Regions from separate parts of the Arthrobacter sp. 10N418 genome, predicted to be linked through region 2. Evidence: riboswitches for the same ligand, from Rfam matches in the RefSeq annotation. Region 2 holds a riboswitch; the other holds the start of a gene.
What was found. A riboswitch is a leader RNA that binds a small molecule or an ion and turns the genes downstream of it on or off. The one in region 2 is predicted to bind cyclic di-AMP.
Positions count from the first base shown of each region.

Region 1: it holds a riboswitch for cyclic di-AMP, as region 2 does, so the genes downstream of both, AC1DCZ_RS01670 (aggregation-promoting factor C-terminal-like domain-containing protein) here and AC1DCZ_RS14755 (NlpC/P60 family protein) in region 2, are expected to answer to the same signal.

Region 1 covers NZ_JBFTIK010000002.1:46,763-54,387, reverse strand. The annotation lists gene AC1DCZ_RS01675 (bifunctional glycosyltransferase family 2/GtrA family protein) at 1-914, opposite strand, end outside; gene AC1DCZ_RS01670 (aggregation-promoting factor C-terminal-like domain-containing protein) at 1,088-1,822, opposite strand; cyclic di-AMP (ydaO/yuaA leader) riboswitch at 1,821-1,981, opposite strand; gene AC1DCZ_RS01665 (HAMP domain-containing sensor histidine kinase) at 2,110-3,675, opposite strand; gene AC1DCZ_RS01660 (response regulator transcription factor) at 3,679-4,419, opposite strand; gene AC1DCZ_RS01655 (hypothetical protein) at 4,658-5,554, shown strand; gene AC1DCZ_RS01650 (winged helix-turn-helix domain-containing protein) at 6,144-7,007, shown strand; gene AC1DCZ_RS01645 (SixA phosphatase family protein) at 7,262-7,625, shown strand, end outside.
Region 2 covers NZ_JBFTIK010000018.1:65,662-73,286, forward strand. The annotation lists gene AC1DCZ_RS14750 (HNH endonuclease) at 1-387, opposite strand, end outside; gene AC1DCZ_RS14755 (NlpC/P60 family protein) at 609-1,358, opposite strand; cyclic di-AMP (ydaO/yuaA leader) riboswitch at 1,667-1,836, opposite strand; gene AC1DCZ_RS14760 (M23 family metallopeptidase) at 1,975-2,796, opposite strand; cyclic di-AMP (ydaO/yuaA leader) riboswitch at 2,801-3,009, opposite strand; gene AC1DCZ_RS14765 (iron-dependent transcriptional repressor DtxR) at 3,163-3,858, opposite strand; gene serC (phosphoserine transaminase) at 4,145-5,275, shown strand; gene AC1DCZ_RS14775 (MFS transporter) at 5,327-6,646, opposite strand; gene AC1DCZ_RS14780 (DUF3027 domain-containing protein) at 6,691-7,215, opposite strand; gene AC1DCZ_RS14785 (cold-shock protein) at 7,224-7,607, opposite strand.

The sequences.
Region 1 (7,625 bases), on a different contig from region 2:
GCGAGGGCGGCGCGCAGTTCCGGGACGGGGATGCGGCCCGAGACGAGGTCCCGGCTTAGCCGGGCCATGCCGCGCAGGTCGGCCAGGGCGGTCTGGACGATGTCGACGCTGGACTGGGGATCGTCGGTCCAGTCCACAGGGACTTCGTGGACGCGCAGCCCGCACTTTTCGGCCAGCACCAGCAGTTCGGTGTCGAAGAACCACGCCTTGTCCAGGGTGTGCGGGAGGAGTTGCCTGGCCACGTCCGACCGGATGGCTTTGAACCCGCACTGTGCGTCGCTGAAGTGGGCGCCCAGGAAGGAGTGGAGCAGGAAGTTGTAGCTGCGGGAGATGAATTCCCGCTTGGGCCCGCGGACGACGCGGGAGTTGCGGGTCAGGCGGGTCCCGATGGCCAGGTCGGAGTGGCCGGAAATCAGCGGTGCCAGCAGGGGACCCAGGGCCGCCAGATCGGTGGACAGGTCAACGTCCATGTAGGCCAGGACCGGTGACGGCGAGGCGAGCCACACGTTGCGCAGTGCATTTCCGCGGCCCTTTTCGGCCATGTGGACCACACGGACCTCACGGAGTTCGCGGGCGACGCGTTCTGCCGTCTTCAGCGTTCCGTCGGTGCTCGCGTTGTCCGCCACCGTGATCCGGAACGTGTGCGGGAAGGAACCAAGCAGATAGGCGTGCAGCCGGCGCAGGCACTCTTCCAGGTCCCGTTCTTCGTTGAAGACCGGGATGGTTACATCCAGGACCGGGTCAGCGGTCCGGGTGTCGACGGGGGAGCGCCGGCGGCCTGCTTCAGCAGCGCGTCCGGGGGTGGCACTCGTGACGGGTGCTCCGGCCAGGGAAAGCCTGGCCGGAGCGGCCTGTCCGGCCGGCGTCGCCGTCGGGTGCGGCAGAGGTCCTGGGGCCTGGTCTGTGAACGTCATGGTTCAACAGTGACGGCGTCTCATATGAGGGGTTTAGGCCAAAGCTGTGCGGTGCCTGTGGAAGTCCGCCAAGGAAAAAGCCGGCAGGCACCAAGAAGCAGGCAAAAAAGCAGCAGACCCCGGATCGACGATCCAGGGTCTGCTGTGAGGGGCGGGCGTTGCCTCTTCCGGCCTTAGTACCAGCTGTTGGCGTAGTGGAAGTTCAGGGCACCGCACGGAGAGCCGTAACGCTGCTTGACGTAGTTCAGGCCCCAGTTGATCTGGGTCCGGTAGTTGGTCATGTAGTCTGCGCCGGCGCTCGCCATCTTCTCGGCCGGCAGCGACTGGACCACGCCGTAGGCGCCGCTGCTGGCGTTGGTGGCGGTCGTCTTCCAGTCAGACTCCCGGGTCCAAAGCTTCATCAGGCACTGCATCTCGCTCGGGGCCCAGCCGTAGGTGCCGAGCTGGGCCGCAGCGTAGGCCTGCGCGCCGGCCGGGTCGTCGACGGCTACCGGGGGAGCCGGGGCCGGCGCAGGGGCCGCCGGGGCCGCGGGTGCCGGTGTCTCGGCCGGTTTCACTTCTGCCGCCTGGGGCGCGACGTTTCCGGCGGTCGGCGCAGCCTGGGCCCCGACCCGGACCCTGTCGAAGTTCAGGTGCGTCAGCGGGTCGGCGCTGGTGGATGCCTCGGCGCTCGCCGCGCCGGCGGTCGGTCCTGGGATGTCGGCGGCCTGTCCGGCGGCGCCGACGCCGATCAGCACCGCGCAGGCCGCAGTGACAACGGCAGCCCGGCGGCCGGTGGACCCGATGTTTGAAGCGAACCGGAACAGGGGTGAAGCGGGCTGGGCCGGCTCGGCGCGGTGGCGCGACCTGGTGGAAAGGGGTTTTCGCGAAACGCCCTCAGGGCGCGTTTGTACCTTGAATTCAGTCATGATCGCCTCTCAACGCCGGCGGAGTTAGCTGTCGGGTTCGGATAAGGTCATCCGGCCGCACGGAAGATCACGTGTCGGCTTCACCCCAAGGGCGCAAGTGTGCAGAATGCCCGGGAACTCTGGGTCCCCCGCCTCTGCCTGGTCCAGCGGAATCCGGGAAGCGGCAGAGTTTAGCGTCCGTCCGGATATGCGGCACCAATGGCAGCCGCACCCCAAAAACGCTACAGCATTCGCGAGCTTAAGTCACATTTCGATAACAGGAACCGCTTCGGCGGTGCGTCGGCTTGCTACGCGAGCCCCGGCGTGGGGGCTGCGGGAAGGCGCACGGCGAACTCTGTCCGGCCCGGCCGGGACGTGACTTCGACCGTTCCTCCGTGGGCCTCCACGATCGACTGCACAATGGACAGCCCCAGCCCGGAAGTCCCTTCGGAGGTTGGTGCCGCCGTCGCGGGAGGAGCTCCGGTGCCGGACGCAGCTTGGGTCTCCGCGGTCCCGGCCGCCGGGTTTTTCCGCGCGGCATCTGCGCGTGCGAAGCGGGCGAAGACCCGGCCGATGAATTCGGGGGCGATCCCGCTGCCGTTGTCCGTCACGGTGACTACGGCACTGCCGTCTGCCGAACGCATCACGCCGGTGACCACGGTGGTCCCCGGGCCGGTGTGCTTGCGAGCATTGGACAGGAGGTTGGCGAGGACCTGGTGGAGCTGGGTCGCATCACCGCGCACCACCACGGGCTCGTCCGGGAGTTCCAGGTGCCAGACACGGTCCGGGGCCATGACCTTCTCGTCGCTGACCGTCTCGATGGCCAACTGGGTGAGGTCGACGTCGCTGAGCTTGAGCGGCTGGCCCTCGTCCAGGCGCGCCAGCAGCAAAAGGTCCTCCACCAGGGTGGTCATGCGTTCGGACTGGCTCTGCACGCGGGCGAGCGACTTCTCGCCGTCGGGGGTGAAGTGCTCGGTCATCCTCATGAGCTCGGTGTACCCGCGGATGGCGGTGAGCGGAGTGCGTAGTTCGTGTGAGGCGTCGGCCACGAACTGGCGCACCTTCATCTCGCTTTCCTGCCGTGCCTCGAGCGCGTTGGAGACGTTGTCGAGCATCTGGTTCAGCGCGTAGCCCACGGCGCCCACTTCCGTGCCCGGATGGGCGGCCGACGCCGGGACCCGCACCGCCAGTGCCACTTCGCCGGCGTCGAGCGGGAGGCGGGAGACCTTGGTGGCCACCTCGGACAGCTGTTCGAGCGGCTTCATGTTGCGCCGGATCAGGGCTGTTCCGGCGAGGCCGATCAGCACCAGGCCGCCCGCGGACACCACCACCATGGTCCAGACCAGCGACGCCAGCGTGTTCTGTTTTTCGGCCAGCGGGAGACCGGTGACGATCACGTCGCCATACGGTGCCTGCACGGCGGTGAGCCGGTAGGCGCCGGCGGACAGGGTGCGGTCCACGGGGATGCCGTTCGGCGTGAGCGCCAGGAGAACGTGGTCGTCGTCGGGGGAGAGGCTCTTCCGGCTGGCATCCTGGGCGAGGAAGCCGGCGCTGCTGACGGCGCCGCCCAGGATCCGGGCGTTCAGCGTGCCGACGCCCTGCCCCCGTGCCTCGAGGGGATCCGGGCGTCCGCCGGAACCGCCGGGCGAGGGCCGGCCGAACTCGCTGGAGCGGTGGGACGCCTCATCGAGCTGCGTGTCGAGTTGCCGGGTGAGGAACAAATCCATGGAGGCGTAGCTGAACAGGCCGACGGCGCCGCAGATGGAGACGAGCAGGGCCATGGCGACGAGGACCAGGCGGGTGCGCAGGTGCCAGGTGGACGGGTCGCGCCAGTCGCGCCCGGGGGCACGGATCTCACCGGAGAGTGTGGGCACAGATCAGTCCGCCGGCTTCAGCACATAGCCGGCGCCGCGCACGGTGTGGATCATCGGAGGGTGGTTGGCGTCGACCTTCTTGCGGAGGTAGGAAATATACAGTTCAACGATGTTGGCCTGTCCGCCGAAGTCGTAGTCCCAGACGCGGTCCAGGATCTGGGCTTTGCTGATCACGCGCTTGGGGTTCTCCATGAGGTAGCGCAGGAGCTCGAACTGCGTGGCGGTCAGATGCAGCTCCTGGCCCGCCCGGGTGACTTCCCGGGTGTCGACGTTGAGCACCAGGTCTCCCACCACGAGTTCCGCGGTGTCCATGGCGGCCACCCCGGACCGCTGGACCAGCCGGTGCAGGCGCAGCAGCACTTCCTCCATGCTGAACGGCTTGGTGACGTAATCGTCGCCGCCCGCGGCCAGGCCCGTGATCCGGTCCTGGACGGCGTCCTTTGCCGTCAGGAACAACGCCGGCACCTCGGGTGCGAAGGCGCGGATCCGGGTCAGGAGTTCCACGCCGTCGAACCCCGGGAGCATGACATCGAGTACCAGCACGTCAGGGCGGAACTCCTTGGCAAGCTTGACGGCTTCGGGGCCATCCGCGGCGACGGCGACGGACCAGCCGGCCATCCGCAGGCCCATGCTCATGAGTTCGGACAGGCTGGGTTCGTCGTCCACCACGAGCGCGCGGATGGGGGAGCCGTCCGGATGCGTGAGCTGGGGAAGGTTGTTGGTCATGGAGTGCGAAGTGGCCATGGGACAACTCTCCGTTCTGCCGATTTGGTGCGGCTTTGGGAACCCTGTGCGGCGCCTGTGAATCCCAGCCTAGCGAGCTGGATGGGTCTGCGGGCGCTTTTGGCCCTCTCCCGGCCCGCCGCCAGGTCACAGCCCCGGCTGTCGAGCCGCACAGCACAGGCACAGGATCGCCCAGCACGCTGGACGCACAACGACCCGGGATGGAACAGCGGTCCCGCACCCAGAAGAGGAGAACACCATGAGCGGTCAGCAGCCCGGTCCTGTCCCCGAAACCACCCCCGGCGGCACGCCGGCCCCCGTGGCGACGCCGGTCAACACCCAGCACGCGGACGTACCCTTTGCGCCTGCACCTTCCGCGAACGCACAGCACGACGCCGGGCGGCCGGCACCCGCCGCAGCGCCGGGCTGGGGTGCGCCGCCCCAAAGCGCCGCAGCGCCGGGCTGGGGTGCGCCGCCCCAAAGCGCCGCAGCGCCGGGCTGGGGTGCGCCGGGCGCCACTCCCGCTAAGGCCTCCACGGGCAAGCCCTGGACCCTCAAGCGGGGACTCGCCGTCGCCGGTGCCGCCGTGGTGCTGGCGGCCGGGGCCGGCGTCGGGGTGTACACCCTTTCGTCAAGTTCCGCGGCAGCCGATGGAACGACGCGCGGAGCGGCAGGGGGATTCGCCGGCCCCGGCGGCCAGGGTTCCGTGCAGGGCGGCCCGCGGTCTGCCCAGGGCGGCTTCGCCGGAGGCGGCGCGCAGGCCCAGGGCGGCTCCGGCAATGCCGCTCCCGGCGGGGCAGCCGGGATGGCGGGCGGCCTGTCCGCGGCGGTGCACGCCGAATACGTCGTCCTGCAGGGAAGCGGGTACGTCACCAAGGCCGAACAGCTGGGCATTGTGTCGGACCTCAGCACGACGTCTGTCACCGTCAAAAGCAGCGACGGATTCACGCGCAGCTATGCCCTGGGCGGCGATGTGGTGGTGGGCAACCTGCAACAACGGCGACAGCAGGCCGGAGGCAGCGCAGGCAGCCAGCTAAGCGTTGCCGACATTGTCGCCGGTGGCACGGTGCGGATCGTTGCGGCAAAAAACGGCTCGGACTACACGGCGGAGTCGGTCCTGGTCGTCGCGGCGACGGCCACCGGGCAGTCGAACTGAGTCCGGTCCGGATCCGCCGGGCGAACCACCACGCAGGCGGATCCGGCTGAGCCGAAACCACCTTTGCTGCCGGGCCCTCCGGGGTCCGGCAGCGTGCCCACTCCGTGGACGGCGGGAGGTCATGGATCGGCATGGGCAGTTTCTGCCGATTTCTAATACAGTGAATTATTCAGAAGAGTTGCTCAGGTTTGCCGAAGAAGATTCGGAGAATAACGCACACCGACCGGCCGGTCGGAAAAACACTTGTTATTTTATTGACACGGCAGAATTGTGATCTAGACTACATTCCTGCATTTTGTCTCACTATGTGGAACCTGGAGTCCATTGTTACTTGCAAGTTTTCATTGTTACGTTGCACACTTCAATTGTGAACAAGAACTCAACAGCACCTGCAGCCGCAGCTTCCTGGGTCAGCCCACCCGCTGATACCGCGATGCGTTGTTGTCGAATGCACGCCTAACTTTTACACCCCCAAGAGTTTCTAGGCATTCGCCCCCAGCCCAGAGTCGGGCGCCCCTCCCCAGTTTCATTGCGGGGAAACTAGCATTCGAGCCGCGATGACGGCCATTCACATTGAGGTAAGCAATCCATGTCAGTTGCATCCGGATACGTCCACATCTCCGTCCGTAACGCCAGCAAGGCCGGCCAGACCTCCGGGATCCGTCAGGGCTTCGGCGGCCGCCCCGCCTTTGCACCGGGCGCACCCGCCAACAGCTTCCCGGCCCCGGGCTACGCGGCGCAGGGCTACAACCCGGACTCCTACGGCCAGCTCCGGGCCGTTCCGCCGGCGCCCGCCACCGCCCCCACCCCCGTGATTGCCGCGGGCAACGGCAGCCCGGTCCGTCCGGTCGCCAGCGACAACGTCGCCCGCGGCTTCGTCCTGTACATGGGTATCGACGAGGAAACCGCGGCGGCTGCCGGCACCTCCATCGCCAAGCTTGCCCAGGAGATCCGCGCCTACGCGCAGTCCCTCGTTGCGGGTGCGGAAAGCTACGCTGCCGTCGCCGTAGCGCCGGCCAGCACCCCGGGTTCCGCCCTCGACGTCGTGCGCTCCACCTTCGGCGACCCCACTGCCGGTGCCCGGCAGCGCGCGGAGACCGCCCGTCTCCAGCAGCCGCAGGACCCGCGTCCGTCCGGCGTGCTCATCGACCTGGCCCGCCGCGAAGTGGCGCTCGACGGCGAATCGCTGAACCTGACTTTCAAGGAATTCGAGCTCCTGAACTACCTTGTCGAGAACGGCACCCGCACCGTCGGCCGCGACGAACTCCTCGAGGGCCTGTGGCGCAACGCCGAAGAGGTACCGAACGAGCGCACCATCGACGTCCACATCCGCCGCCTGCGCTCGAAGCTCGGGCGCCTTGCCAACACCGTCCGTACCGTCCGCGGCCAGGGCTACCGCTTCTACGAGCACCCCGAGGTTGTTGTCTGGGCCGCTCCGGAATACTCCATCTAGCGTCCGGCTCACGCAAAGCGTCCGTCCCTGTTGCAGGGGCGGCCGCTTTTGCCTTGTCCGGAAGCTCAAGCGGATTTCGGGCGCGCGGCCACATTCCCGCCGCGACGGACGCGGTGGGTGGACTGCCTGGGCAGCATGTGTCTCCGCGGCTGCGGTTGCCCGGCACATCGCGCTGGAAGTGACGTTTGTCCTGGAGGACTGACCGACCGGCGGCCGCGCGCTCACGGTGACAGCCCCCGCACTAGGATTGGCTCATGAGCGCCCATCACATCAAACGACTGGTGATCATGAGGCACGCCAAGGCCGACTGGCCCGGCGGCGTCGCCGACCACGACAGGCCGCTGGAAGAGCGCGGACACAGGGACGCCCCTGTCGCCGGCAAATGGCTGCTCAAGCACGGCGTCGTTCCGGACTTCATCCTCTGCTCCAGCGCGCTCCGCACGCGGCAGACCTGCGTCTGGGTGTGCAGCGAACTCGGTGACAAGGCTCCGACGCCGAAGCTTGAGGACGGCCTCTACGGCGCCTCGGCGCTGCGGATGCTGTCGGTCATCAACCACGTCCCGGACACCGTGACCACGCTCATGGTGATCTCCCACATGCCCGGGGTGCAGGACCTCG
Region 2 (7,625 bases):
GCCCATTTCGGCCGGGGTGTGGTCACCTTTGGCGTTGTTGCACCGGAGGCAGGCAGCGACGAGGTTCTCCCAGGAATCCGCCCCGCCCCGGGACTTGGGCTGGACGTGATCGATCGTGTGGGCCGCTTTGCCGCAGTAAGCGCACCGGTGGCTGTCCCGGCGCAGCACCCCCCGGCGGCTGACCGCGGTCAGGGTGTTGTACCGGGGCCTGATGTAGCGGTTCAGGAGGATCACGGACGGGCGGCCCAGGATGTCCTGCGGCCCGACGACGGGATCGTCGCCCTCGGCCACCACGCTGGCCTTTCCGGTGAGCACGAGGACAAGAGCCCGGCGGAAGGTCACTACCGCGAGCGGTTCATATCCAGCATTCAGAACGAGAGTGCGCATCCGCATACCTCTTCACGGCCGCACCCGCCAGGGGCACGAGGGCCGGCTGCCCTCTGCATGGTCGGGCTATGGATCGACAAGACAAGAGTAAACACCCAAGTGCCGTATCACCGAATTTTTTCTCGCCCGCGGGTCCGTAGTACCGGACTGGTTCATGCCGGGGAAACGCGAAGGACCCCCGCCGCAAGGGCAGGGGTCCTTCGAAGGATGGAGCTATTGACCTAGCCGCCGACGCGGATGAAGACCGGGCCGGAGCCGATGTTGACGCTGTAGAGGGCGGTGGTGCCGCCGTTCCAGCCGCCGTGGACGGCCATGCCGTTGCCGACGTAGACAGCGATGTGGGCCATGCCCACGCCGCCGTTCTGGTAGTAAGCGAGGTCGCCCGGCTGAGCCTCGGCGGCGCTCACGGTGCGGCCCAGGGACAGGTAACCTGCCGGCCAGCCGTGGTAGTGGATGCCGGCTGCGGCCAAAGCGTTCGTGGCCAGCGCGGTGCAGTCCTGCGACACGCCGATCTGGGCGTAGGCGGCGGCGGCGATGGTGGCGCCGAAGCCGCTGCCGATGGCTGCCGGTGCGCCGACGGATGCAGTGGCGCCGGCCTGGGTGCCCGCAGTCTTTGCCGCGGTGGCATCCTGGACCTTCACAACGGGCTTCGGGGCCTCGACCACGGGGGCGGGCGACGTGGACACAGTCGGCTTCTCGTAGGAGATCGCGATGGTCGAAGCAGCCGAAATAGTTGCCGGGGAAGCTGACTGGACTTCGAGGGCGGAAGCGGAGGTGGATTCGCGCTGAACGTTGGTCTCAGCAGCGTTGGCCGCGATACCGCTGGTCAGGACCAGGCCGGACGCTGCAGCGATGACTGCAGCCTGGCGGCCCATGCCGCCGGCGTTGTCGCCGACAGCCTTGGCAATGACAGCCAGCGAGTTGGTCTTGGTGACCTCGGCGCGGTGCCGTGCGATTGCACGAGTAGTCATTCAGTTCTCTCTTTCGTGATCCTTGGACCGCGCGTTTTAGGCGCGGACTGAGGACGCTCCGGCATCTTGGGGGTACGCCGGATCGCCCCGAATGGGTTAGTTAGCGAAGGGTGTACTGCGAAGACGCGCCAAAAGCGGGAACTGCGTGCAGGTGCTTGGCCTGCAGTCCGGACTCGGCAGCAATGGAGCCTGTGGAGTCGGATCCAATCCGGGCGCCGGCAAGGGCAGCACGGGACTTGGATTCCAGCGGGCTCGCTAGAGCCGCGCACGCGCGGTGACGCGCAGCATTGTGGCGTGAAGACACGAAAGTAGCCTCTCCCAATGCCTGCGAGGTGAGCTGTCGGATTCGGATGGGAGTCACCCGGCCGCTCCGCTTCCTGGGAAGCTTTGCGACTTAACCCCAAGGCCTTCTTGCGAAGACCAAAATTGGTTCCCCCGCCCCTGCCAGACGATGTAATGCGAACGGACCTTGAGCGGTGGCAGAGCTAGGCAATCCACTCAAGAGCGCCAACTTCGGAAAAGTTGGCGTACCTCATACGGTACAGCAGTTGGGATTCAATGTCACATTCAGATCACGGCGTGTCACAAGAATGCGAGAGTGACCCTTCATCTTGGCTCAGAGCCAGCCGAGGGGGTCAACCACATCGCCGTTGACCATCACCTCGAAGTGGAGGTGGCAGCCGGTCGACGCGCCGGTGGTGCCGCTCATGGCGATGAGGTCGCCGCGCGAGACCTTCTGGCCGACGTGGACCGAGGAAGAGGACAGGTGGTTGTACGTGGTCTCCAGGCCGTTGCCGTGGTCGATCACGATGCGGTTGCCCCCGCCATAGGGGTGCCATCCCGAAAAGGTCACCGTGCCGCTGGCTGCCGCGTGGACGGCTGTTCCGCACTGCGCGGCATAGTCCTGGCCGCGGTGGAACTCACCGGCACCGCCCGTGATGGGGCTGACACGGTAGCCGAAGGGCGAGGAAGCGATCATCACATCCAGCGGCGCACCGAGGGTGCCGGCCGACGCCGCGCGGGTGATGCTGCCGACGGACTGCGCGCTCAGCAGCTGTTTGAGCTTCCCGTCCGGGTCACCCTTGGTGGTGACGGCCGTGCGGCTGAAGTCGACCTTGGCGCCCGCTGCGGCAGTTACATCCGGCTGCGCTGCGGCGGAAACGGATCCGGAAGGCCCGACGTCCGTGGCCATGACCGGGCTGGTGACCGGGACGGTGACCGTGAGGACCAGGCCTGTGGCAGCCAAAGCGATTCCGGCCTTCTGCCCGACGCCGCTGGCAGCGGCAAAGTCCGTTATCTGGCGGAACGGACTGCGGCGGCCCCGGCGTTCGACGCGGTGCGCGTCACGCGGGCGGTCGGCCAACGGCGCGAGAGCCGGACGCGGTTCCGGAGCAGGACCGGCGGCGCGACGGCGACCTTTGGCGGTCTGGGTGGTCAAGGACGGTTCCTCTCTGGATGGCCTGCGGAGTTAGCTGTCGGATTCGGGTCAGAGAGATCAAAGACCCGGTCCGCCGTGGCAAGCTTCCAGACACAGAGGCACGTTGGAATCCCACTGTGGAGTGCGCTTGCCGCTGACGGACTTCACCCCAAGGCCGCCCTGAAGGCGGCCGCAAGTGGTTCCCCCGCCCCTGCCAGAAGGCGATTCTGCGACTGATCCGCTGGCAGGGTTCGGCTTCGGATCAGGTAACGCTTTGGTATCGGTACTGGAGACTAACTATAGGTGATTAAGCCGCCCGGTAATAAATCCGTAATCACGCTTGTGCACAACTCATAGGTCGTCCCACAACCCAGGCGTCAGCGCAGGTCAGCCGACCGTTACAAACACATGCGCCGCGACTTCGGGCGGCAGTTCGAGAGCGCCTTCGATATCCGGAACCCGGACCGAGATGTACTCGCCCACCCGCTCCAGCGAGAGGCGTGCCCCGGGACGGATTCCGCCCTCGTCCAACTGGACGAGCAACTCCGGTTCCACCTGGATCGGCTCCGCCAGGCGGCTGACAATGATCCTCGAATCAGCGCCGTAACCGGCCATGGCATCCAGCAGGTTCACCACGTCCGCGGCGAACTCGCTGGACGGGGCGCCGCCGAGGTCCGCGAGCCCGGGAATCGGGTTCCCGTACGGCGAAACGGTCGGGTGGTCGAGCATCTCGAAGATCCGGCGCTCCACTCGTTCACTCATCACGTGTTCCCAGCGGCAGGCCTCCTCATGGACGTACGCCCAGTCGAGGCCGATCACGTCAGCGAGCAGGCGTTCGGCCAGGCGGTGCTTCCGCATGACACCGACGGCGCGTTTCCGGCCGGTTTCCGTCAGCTCAAGGTGGCGGTCGCCCGAAACAACCACGAGGCCGTCACGCTCCATCCGGCCAATGGTCTGGGACACAGTGGGGCCGGAGTGGCGCAGTCTTTCGGCAATGCGGGCGCGGAGGGCGACGATGTTTTCTTCTTCAAGTTCCAGAATGGTCCGAAGATACATCTCCGTCGTATCAATCAGATCCGTCATTCAGCTCAGCTCCTCGAGCGCCGTCCTTGCATCATTCCCACCGTACCGCGCGCAGATTGCGCCCTGGCGGGATTCGCCGTACGTTCGCAGCACAGCTTAGCCTATTTTGAATTACTCCGGATAATCTTCGAGCGTACGCGCGGTCGTCTCAATGACCGGACTGTGACGGCCTCTTTCCGCGTCCACCGGGGCAGTCAGGCAGAATGAAACGGAGCCTTCGTTGCAGCCACCCCTGCCGGACCATCTCCCAAGCCACGCTAAGCATCAGCCGAAAATTGGAGCCCCTGTGAGCGACACCAGCATCACGATCCCCGCAAACCTCCTCCCCAAGGACGGACGGTTCGGCGCCGGCCCGTCCAAGGTCCGTCCGGAACAGATGGAGGCCTTGGCAGCGGCGTCGGCGACACTGCTGGGAACTTCCCACCGCCAGGCGCCCGTCAAGAACCTTGTCGGTTCGGTCCGGACGGGGCTCGGTGAATTCTTCCGCGCTCCGGAGGGCTACGAGGTCATCCTCGGCGTCGGCGGCTCCACGGCGTTCTGGGATATCGCCAGCTTCGGCCTGGTCGAGAACAAGACACAGCACTTGTCCTTTGGAGAATTCGGCTCGAAGTTCGCTGCCGCCACCAACAAGGCGCCCTTCCTCGCGGAGTCGTCCATCATCAAGTCCGAGCCCGGCACCCGCCCGTCCGCCCGGGCAGAGTCCGGCGTCGACGTTTATGCGTGGCCGCAGAACGAAACTTCGACCGGCGTTGCCGCTCCGGTCAAGCGCGTGGCCGGCGCCGACCGGGGTTCCCTCGTACTCGTGGACGCGACATCGGCGGCGGGTGGCCTGGACGTGGACGTGGCTGAAGCGGACGTGTACTACTTTGCCCCGCAAAAGAACTTCGCGTCCGACGGCGGCCTGTGGCTGGGTCTGTTTTCCCCGGCGGCCCTGGAACGGGCAGCCCGGATCAAGGCCAGCGACCGCTGGATTCCCGATTTCCTGGACCTCCAGACGGCCATCGACAATTCGCGGCTGAACCAGACGTACAACACGCCGGCACTGGCCACGCTGGTCACCCTGGATGCCCAGGTGCAGTGGCTCAACGCCAACGGCGGGCTGGACTTTGCCGCTGCCCGGACCGCGGACTCCGCCGGGCGGATCTACCGCTGGGCCGAGGCCTCCGACTACGCCACGCCGTTCGTGGCCCAGGCTGAGGACCGCTCGAATGTTATCGCCACGATCGATTTCGACGAATCGGTCGATGCAGCCGCCATCGCCAAGGTGCTCCGCGCCAACGGCATCGTGGACACGGAGCCGTACCGCAAGCTGGGCCGCAACCAGCTGCGGATCGCAACCTTCGTGGCGATCGAGCCGGAGGATGTTTCGGCGCTGCTGGAGTGCATCGACTTCGTCGCGGGCGAGCTCAAGAAGTAGCGCCACCTCGCGGCGGGCCCGGGGCGGGGAAGCCCGCCGGCCGCGCAGGAGTCAGTGTTCGACGGCGTCGTCCGGCTTTGTTTCCCGGGCGGCGCCGCTTGCGTTTGCGCCGGAGCCGGATTCGAGGCGGAAGTGCCGCAGCCCGCGGGCACGCCGGTCAAAGCGGATCCGCAGCTGCTTCGCCCGGACAATCCACAGGACCCCGATCAGTGCCGCGATCAGGCCCGAGCCGGCCGCGACGCTCATCGACCAGCGCGGACCGGCAACATTGGCCACCCAGCCCACGAACGGCGCGCCGATGGGGGTGCCGCCCATGAAGATCGCCATGTACAGGGCCATGACGCGGCCGCGCATCACCGGATCCGTCGTGGTCTGGACGTAGCCGTTCGCGCTGGTCATCATGGTGATCGCGAAGAGGCCCACGGGCACCAGCGCCACTCCGAACCAGAAGTAGTCCGGCGCCAGGGCCGCAACCCCGCATGCAACGCCGAACGCTCCGGCGGCGCCGAAGATGATCCGCAGCCTGGGCTTGCTGCGCCCTGCCGACAACAGCGCCCCGGCGACCGAGCCGATTGCCATGATCGAGTTCATCAGGCCGAAGGCACCAGCGTCCAGGCCGAACTCGGTCCCGACCATGGCGGCGATGAACAGGGCGAAGTTCAGTCCCAGGGTTCCGACGATGAAGATTGCCACAAGCACCACGACTATGTCCGGCCGGAACCGGACGTAGCGCAGACCTTCCCGGATCCGGCCCTTGCCCGTCCCCGCCCGCGGCAGCTGACGAAGTGACGCCGCCGGAATCTTCCACAGGCTCAAGAGCAGGGCGAGAAATGTGAGCGTGTTGATCAGGAACACCCAGCCGGGACCGACGACCACCGTGAGCACGCCGGCCACGGCCGGTCCGATCATCCGGGCCACATTGAACGAAGCACTGTTCAGGGCCACCGCGTTGGGAAGATAGTCGTCCCGGACCAGTTCGGAGACGAAGGTCTGCCGCACGGGCGCGTCCAGCGCGGAGACGACGCCGAGCAGCAGCGCGAACGCATACACGTGCCAGAGCTGCGCGGCGCCGGAGACGACGAGGGCCCCGAGCCCTGCGCTCAGCAGCGCCATCGCGGACTGGGTCAGGACAAGGAGCTGTTTGCGGTTGAACCGGTCGGCGACCAGTCCGGCAACCGGGGCAAGGAACAGCTGGGGACCGAGCTGGAGCGCCATCGTGATGCCCATGGCACCGGCGTCGTGATCGGTGAGGTGGGCAAACACGACCCAGTCCTGGGCGGTGCGCTGCATCCAGGTCCCGATATTGGAAATGATCGCGCCGATAAACCAGATCCGGTAGTTAAGGATCTGCAGCGACTTGAACGTGGACATCATGTCCGGCCCTCCCCGTGCACTCCCCCGGACGCTTCCAACCGCTAGTCAGCCTCGACTGCGGAGTCGTCCTGCTCGTCGTCGGATTCTTCGGGCTCGTCGTCGGCCACGTCCGAGGCCTGCCCCGCCGGCTGGGCCTGAGCGTCCGGGGTGTCCTCGTCGCCCTGGGCGTCCTCCGGGCGCACGCGCTCCGCCCACGGGATCCAGGCCGGCGCCAGTACGGAATCCTCCGAGGGCAGCAGGCCGAGCTCGTCGACCGTGACCACCTTGGAGCGCGAGTTGCGGGTCAGCACGGCATACCACTGCCAGCCCAGGTAGCCGGGCAGCTTGGAGTCGAACAGGTGCGTCACAACGCGGTCGCCCTCTGACTTGGCACCCAGGTGCTGGCCGATCTGCCACGCCGGGGCGATACCCTCCACCGCGGTCCGGGCAACGTCGACGGCGGCGGCCAGGAAAGCGTCGGGCTTACCGATGCGCCAAACGGGAACGCCGGTGCGCGGACGGGTGCCGTCTTTGGATTCGGCTTCGCCGCGTGCCTTGCGCACCCTCTGATCAGGTTCCGGAGTCATCAAAAGCCTTATACGTCCAACTCGTCGGCAACCTTACGCAGCGCAACGGCAATCGCCTTGCCCTTGTTGCCTTCCGGGTACTTGCCCGCGGAGAGAGTTCCGGACAGGTTGTCCAGCACGGTCACGAGGTCCTGGACCAGCGGGGCAAGATCTTTGGCGCTGGGCCGCTTTGCCTTGGCGATGGAGGGCGTCTTGTCCAGCACGCGCAGGCCCAGGGCCTGGGCGCCCTTGCGGCCGTCGGCGACACCGAATTCAACGCGGGTGCCGGCCTTCAGCTCCGTGACGCCTTCGGGCAGGGCCGACTTGGGCAGGAACACTTCCTGGCCGTCCTCCCCCGCGAGGAATCCGAAGCCCTTTTCCTTGTCATACCACTTGACCTTGCCGGTAGGCACGTAATCAACCTTCTTCGT